One region of the Mesorhizobium sp. WSM4821 genome, then DNA from elsewhere that is predicted to be linked to it. Evidence: predicted binding sites of a transcription regulator. Region 1 holds the regulator's gene; the other holds the start of a gene.
The links. Region 1 encodes LexA, which represses DNA repair genes until DNA is damaged. Its sites were predicted from a motif close to TGTTCNNNNTGTGTTCNG; they were not measured.

Region 1 (3,407 bases):
GCCCTCGTCGGCGCTTATGCCGGCTGGTCCGACTACCGCGCAGGCAGGGCCACCGAGCCACCGCCGCGACGATCGCCGCTCGGCTTCGTCACACGAAAATTCCTGGTGGCAATGAGCGGCCTCGCCATGACCTCCATCATCGCGGGAAGCGCTACGGCGCCTTTTGCCATATGGCATTTCCAGCGGGTCTCGCCACTCAGCCTGTTCGCCAATCTGGCGATCATGCCGATCGTCTCGCTGGTGGTCATGCCTTTCGCCCGTGCTCAGCGCTCTGGCTATGCCGTTCGGTGCCGACGGGCCTTTCCTCTATGTGATGGGCAAGGGCCTGACAGCGATGATCGTCGTGTCCGGATGGATTTCGGAGCGCTCGCCCATCGACGCGGTCGGGCTGATCTCGATGCAGTCGGTCCTGCTGGCGACGATCGCACTTGTCATCGCAACCATGGCGACGACCTGGCTGCGGATTGCGGCGCTGCCTTTCGCGCTTGCCGGCCTGCTGACGATTTCCGACACACCCACGCCCGACGTGCTGATCTCGGAGAATGCGCGGCTGGTCGCTCTACCAATCGGCGGCGGTGAGTTTGCCGTGAACCGGGCGCGTCCGAACGAATTTACCATCGACAACTGGAAACACGCCCTGAAGGCCGAGACGATCATCATGCCGGAGACGTTCGCCAAAACAGATATGCAGTTCAACATCACCGATCCGGCGGACCTGCCGCCGGGCGCGCCATTCTACTGCTCTGCCGGTCTGTGCCTCGCCCGGCATCCGTCCGGCGCGATCGTCGCGCTCGCCGACGACCGCAAAACCGCGCGGCCAGCCTGTGCCTTTGCTGATCTGATCGTCATCGACGATGCTACAGCCTATTACAATCCCTGCCGCAATCCGCTGGTCCTCGTCGTGACCAAACGGCAACTCGCTCGCATGGGCAGTGCCGCCGTCTTCTTCGATCCGCAATCGGCGACGACGCGCGCAAAAATTCGTTTCGCCGTCGAAGAACCGTACCGGCCCTGGCATGTGCAGCGAAAGTTTTCTCGAGAGGCGAGGGGCCTGCCGCCATACCGCAAGGCCGAGAAACCCAAAAAAGCCGCCGCTCAGTAACGCCGGATCAATCCGACAAGCTTGCCTTGCACCTTGACCCGGTCCGGCCCGAAGATGCGCGTCTCATAGGCCGGATTGGCGGCTTCCAGGGCGATCGAGGCGCCTTTGCGGCGGAATCGCTTCAGCGTCGCTTCCTCTTCGTCGACCAATGCCACGATGATCTCTCCCGGGTTCGCCGTGTCGGCGTTGCGGATGATGACCGTGTCGCCGTCGAAAATGCCGGCCTCGATCATCGAATCGCCCTTGACCTCCAAAGCATAATGCTCGCCGCCCATGATCATGTCCGGCGGTACCGAGATCGAATGCGTCTGGTGCTGGATGGCATCGATCGGCACGCCGGCAGCGATGCGGCCCATCACCGGGATGGATACGGTGGCAACGACGTCGTCGTCATTTCCGGCCGCAGGCATGCGTGAAGGCGCCGGCTTGATCTGTCGTCCGAGATTGCCCTGCCCAAGGCTGCCTTGAATGACGCTTGGCGAGAATTTGCGCGCCGCATTGAGGCCGGGCGCGATCGAATCGGGCAGGCGCAGCACCTCAAGCGCGCGGGCGCGGTTGGGCAGGCGGCGAATGAAGCCGCGCTCCTCCAGCGCCGTGATCAGCCGATGTATTCCCGACTTGGAGGCGAGGTCGAGTGCCTCCTTCATCTCGTCGAAGGAAGGCGGAATGCCGCTTTCCTTCAGCCGTTCGTGGATGAACATTAGCAGTTCATGTTGTTTGCGTGTCAGCATCGCGAACCCCCGACAGAATCAGAAAAACAAACCCAGAACAAACACTATCTGTTCCAGTTGTGTTCTGCAACCGTTTAAAGTTTAATGAATGTGTTGACGTTTTGTTCAGCGTAGCATCAGCACGCTGCAGGCGGCGCCAGTCGCAGCTGGGGGAGCGAACGGCTCGCGCACGATCAGCCCGTTGGCTTCTGCCAGCATTCTAAGCATCGAGGAATCCTGGATGGCGAACGGTGTCGCCAGCAGCACGCCGGCTTCTTCCTTCACGACGGCGCGTACATAGTCCTGCCTGACGTCGTTGGCCGGCATCGCGGTCCCCAGCCGTGCCTCACGCATGTCCTGGCGGTAGGCGCGGCCGCCGAACCGCGCAAGCAGCGGCTTCAGGAAGAGCTGCGTGCAGACCAGGCTCGCCACCGGATTGCCGGGCAGGCCGATGCAGCGGATGTCGCCCAGCCGCCCGAACATCAGCGGCTTGCCGGGCCGCATGGCGATCTTCCAGAAATCGAGCGTCATGCCTTCGCCGGTCAGCACGTCATGGGCGAGGTCGTGATCGCCGACCGAGGCGCCGCCCAGCGTGACGATGACGTCGGCTCCTGCCTCGACCGCTTTTTTCACCAGCGCAGCGATCGCCTCCTTGCGGTCTGCGGCGATGCCGAGATCGAGGGCACGCGCGCCGACCGAGCGGGCCGCGGCGGCGACGCCATAGGCATTGGACGAGATGATCTGATCGGGGCCAAGGTCGCTGCCCGGCGGCAGCAATTCGTCGCCGGTGGCGATGATGGCGACCAGCGGCCGTTTCACCACGCTGACTTGCGGATGGTTGGCCGACGCGGCCAGCGACAAAGCCGCCGGATCGAGCAGGCGGCCTTTCTCCAGCAGAACGTCGCCCTTCGAGAAGTCGAGCCCGAGGCGGCGGATGTTGCGGCCTTCGACCGTCGATGCGGTCACTTCGATGTTGCCGCCGCCGAGGTCGCGGACATTTTCCTGGATGACGATCGTGTCTGCGCCCGCGGGAAGCGGCGCGCCGGTGAAGATGCGCACGGCCTGCTTCTCACCGACCGTCCCGGTGAAGCCGCGACCGGCCGGCGCCATGCCGATCACCGAAAGTCTTGCCGGCACGGACGCGACGTCCGCGGCCCGCGCGGCATAGCCGTCCATGGCGGATGCGTTGAAGGGCGGCTGAGTGCGGAGCGCCATGAGCGGCTCCGCCAGCACACGGTCGGCGGCGTCCATCAGGGTGACGCTTTCGGCTTGCGAGGGCGCAGCACCTTCAAGCAGGCGCTCGAGCGCTTCGGTGACCGGAAGCAACGCCATTATTGGCCTGCCCCTTGGGCGCCCACCTTGTAGTCGCCGGATTTGCCGCCGGTCTTTTCCACCAGCCTGATGCCGGAGATCACCATGGCCCGGTCGACCGCCTTGGCCATGTCGTAGATGGTCAGGCAAGCGACCGAGGCGGCGGTCAGCGCCTCCATCTCGACGCCGGTCTTGCCGGTGACGCGGGCCAGCGCCGTGACCTTCAGGCCAGGCAGCGTCGCGTCCGGTTCGATGTCGACCGATAGTTTGGTCAACAGAAGCGG
Region 2 (3,407 bases), 890 kb from region 1:
GGCCCACGCGGTTTGCTCGAAGGCGCCGAGGATCGAGGCCGGGATGAAGCGGCTGCGCGAGGCATAGACATGGCGGTCGCCGCGCGCCGCCTGGCCGTGGACGAAAAAGCGCTGCGGCATGACCAGGTGCAGGCCGTCCTTGGCCCGCGTCATCGCCACGTAGAGCAGGCGGCGCTCCTCGTCGATATCCTCTTTCGAGCCGACGCCGAGGTCGATCGGGATGCAGCCGTCGACGGTGTTGAGCACGAAGACGTTCTTCCATTCCTGGCCCTTGGCCGAATGGATGGTCGACAGGATCAGATAGTCCTCGTCGCGATGCGGCGGCCCGGCCTCATCGCTGGTCGCATCCGGCGGATCGAGCGTCAGCTCGGTGAGGAAACGCTCGCGCGAGGCATAGCCCGAGGCGATCTGTTCGAGTTGCAGAATATCGGCCCGGCGCGTCGTCGCGTCCTGATGAATGCGCTCGAGATGCGGCTCGTACCACAGCCTGACCTGTTCGAGATCAACAGGCCATTTTCCCGATCCGGCGCGAAGCTGCGAGAACAGCGAGACAAAATCCGGCCAGTCGTCGGCGGCGCGTTGCGGCGGTCGGTAGCGCACCAGTCCCATCGTTTCGTCGAGCGACGTCGACATGGTGTCGACAATCTGCGCAGCCGCCGAGGGGCCGATACCGGGCAAAAGCTGCAGCACGCGAAAACCGGAGACGCGGTCGCGCGGGTTTTCGGCGAAACGCAGCACCGCCAGCACATCCTTGACATGGGCGGCGTCGAGGAACTTAAGCCCGCCGAACTTGACGAACGGGATGTTGCGGCGCGTCAGCTCGATCTCGAGCGGCCCGCTGTGATGCGAGGCGCGGAACAGCACGGCCTGCGCCTTCAGCGCCGTGCCGGCCTCGCGCTCGGTCAGGATCGCCTGGCAGACATAGCTCGCCTGCTCGGCCTCGTCGCGGACGCTGACCAGCTTCGGCCTTTCGGCCGATTTGCGCTCCGACCAGAGGTTCTTGGTAAAGCGCTCGGAGGCCTCGCCAATCACCGCATTGGCGGCGGCCAGGACGGTCTCGGTCGAGCGATAGTTGCGTTCCAGCATGACGATCTCGGCCGGCCGCGCGAACTGTTTGGGGAAGTCGAGGATGTTGCGCACTTCCGCCGCGCGAAACGAATAGATCGACTGCGCGTCGTCGCCGACCACCGTCAGCCCGGATCCGTCCGGCTTGAGTGCCGTGAGGATCGAGGCCTGCAGCCGGTTGGTGTCCTGGTATTCGTCAACCAGCACATGGTCGAATCGCCCACCCAGATGCGCTGAGATCTCCGGCTCGCTCCCCATCTGCGCCCAGTAGAGCAGCAGATCGTCGTAATCGAGCACATTTTGCGCCTGCTTGGCCTCGACATATCGGGCGAACAGCGCCTTGAGCTGCTCGGCCCAGCCTGCGCACCAGGGAAACACCGAACCCAGAACCTCGCCGAGCGGTGCCTGCGCGTTGACGGCACGCGAATAGATCGCCAGGCAAGTGCCCTTGGTCGGAAACCGACCCTGCGTCTTAGAGAAGCCGAGTTCGTGCCTGATAAGGTTCATCAAATCGGCCGAATCCTCGCGGTCATGGATGGTAAAGGCCGGGTCAAGGCCGATCTCCAAGGCATAGTCGCGCAACAGCCTGGCGCCGATGCCGTGGAACGTCCCGGCCCAGCTCAGCGCGTCGGTGATGACGGAAGCGTCCCGGCCCAGCACCTCACCGGCGATGCGCTCGACGCGCTTGGCCATTTCCGCCGCGGCGCGCCGCGAAAACGTCATCAAAAGGATGCGCCTGGGATCAGCGCCCCTGACGATCAGATGTGCGACGCGATGCGCCAGCGTGCTGGTCTTGCCGGAGCCGGCGCCGGCGATCACCAGCAGCGGCCCGGCGACCTTGCCGTCGCCATGTTCGACGGCAAGGCACTGCTCGGCATTCAGCTTTGCGAGATAGGCAGGCCGGAGGGTCGAATCACGGGCAGCGAGGTTCATCGCCCATCAAGCATCGTTTCCGCTTTGTTCGCAACGGTTTCGACGGGAGAGGGCTACTGAAATATCCGACTACTAGCGCGCATCAGCCGATGAGCCCGACCTAGCGCTGCGGCTCTACGCCCATCGCCGCCGACTGCCGCCGCAGCGGCTTACGATCGTCCGGTGGCGGCAGCGGCAGTGGATCGAAGTCGTCGGGGACCTCGTCGATGATTTCCCTGGTTATGCGATAGGCCACGTAGACGGCGGCCCCGGCTATGAGCAGACGGATCATGATCTTCTCCAATCCAATTTGGTATGGAGGAACCGGAGAGGCCGCGTTTTGTTCCCCGCTCCCCAAAGGCCCGAGCGGGGCCTGAGCGTGCAACCAAATCGGCACCGCCTCGTTGCCCCGATGACAGGAGGTTGCGATGAACAAGCTCTCAATCTTGCTGGCTTTAGCCGCAGCCTTGGCTGTGGCGGCATGCGACAACAACATCCCGCCGACGAAGGCGCTTGGCTCGGCCGATCAAAACACGCAGGTGGACCCTGCGCCGAACTCGACGTCAGGCGGTGATCAATCCGACACGCCGCCGGCACAGTAAAGGAAAATGGCCGGCGCCGCTTGGGAGGAGAGCTTATAGCGCCGGCCAGGCGGGTATCAGGTCCGCCGCACACCTAGACATAGCTGAGTCTTCCCCCCGCGTCATGGTGCGATCGTGGAGGACGACTGACCTGCACGAGCAATCAACTTACAAATGCGCAATTTTCGCATGCGGGAAGTCGCTGCTCGGCAGGCGCGGTCATTGCGCCGTCGCGGCAAGGTTCCGACCCCATCCCGTAGGTGGTCCTCTCATCCGGCGCCGCCGGCGATCCGCCGCCGGCCATTTTCATGCCTTATCGGGCCAACCGGCGCTCAAGGTCTTGCGAAGCGTTGATGTCCCGTGCAAAAGCGCGACCATGCTGATCATCAACGACCTTTCGCTCCGCATGGCCGGGCGCCTGCTTCTCGACCATGCCTCGCTGACCTTGCCGGCCGGCAGCAAGGCCGGGCTTGTCGGCCGCAACGGTACCGGCAAGACCACCTTGTTCAAGGCGATCACCGGCGATCTCGCCTCCGAGACCGGCTCGATCAGTCTGCCCAAGAACACGCGCATCGGTCAGGTGGCGCAGGAGGCGCCCGGCACTGAGGAGCCGCTGATCGAGATCGTGCTCAAGGCCGATATTGAGCGGAATGCACTGCTCGAAGAGGAAAAGACCGCGACCGATCCGCACCGCATCGCCGACATCCACATGCGGCTGGCCGACATCGACTCCCATTCGGCCGAGTCGCGTGCCGCCACCATCCTCGCCGGCCTCGGCTTCGGCGATGAGGCGCAGCGGCGGCCGGCTTCGTCTTTCTCCGGCGGCTGGCGCATGCGGGTGGCGCTGGC

Region 2: a site for LexA is predicted at 2,013-2,030, ahead of AC0NID_RS26140 (ATP-dependent helicase). Genes of this name have one in related genera too.

What each region holds. Positions count from the first base shown of each region.
Region 1 is NZ_CM148371.1:4,469,003-4,472,409, forward strand. Features, by position in the region: partial or broken gene AC0NID_RS21660 (ComEC/Rec2 family competence protein) at 1-1,102, shown strand, start outside; gene lexA (transcriptional repressor LexA) at 1,096-1,833, opposite strand; gene AC0NID_RS21670 (molybdopterin molybdotransferase MoeA) at 1,939-3,144, opposite strand; gene moaC (cyclic pyranopterin monophosphate synthase MoaC) at 3,144-3,407, opposite strand, start outside.
Region 2 is NZ_CM148371.1:5,357,862-5,361,268, reverse strand. Features, by position in the region: gene AC0NID_RS26140 (ATP-dependent helicase) at 1-1,998, opposite strand, end outside; gene AC0NID_RS26135 (hypothetical protein) at 2,099-2,269, opposite strand; gene AC0NID_RS26130 (hypothetical protein) at 2,406-2,579, shown strand; gene AC0NID_RS26125 (ABC-F family ATP-binding cassette domain-containing protein) at 2,935-3,407, shown strand, end outside.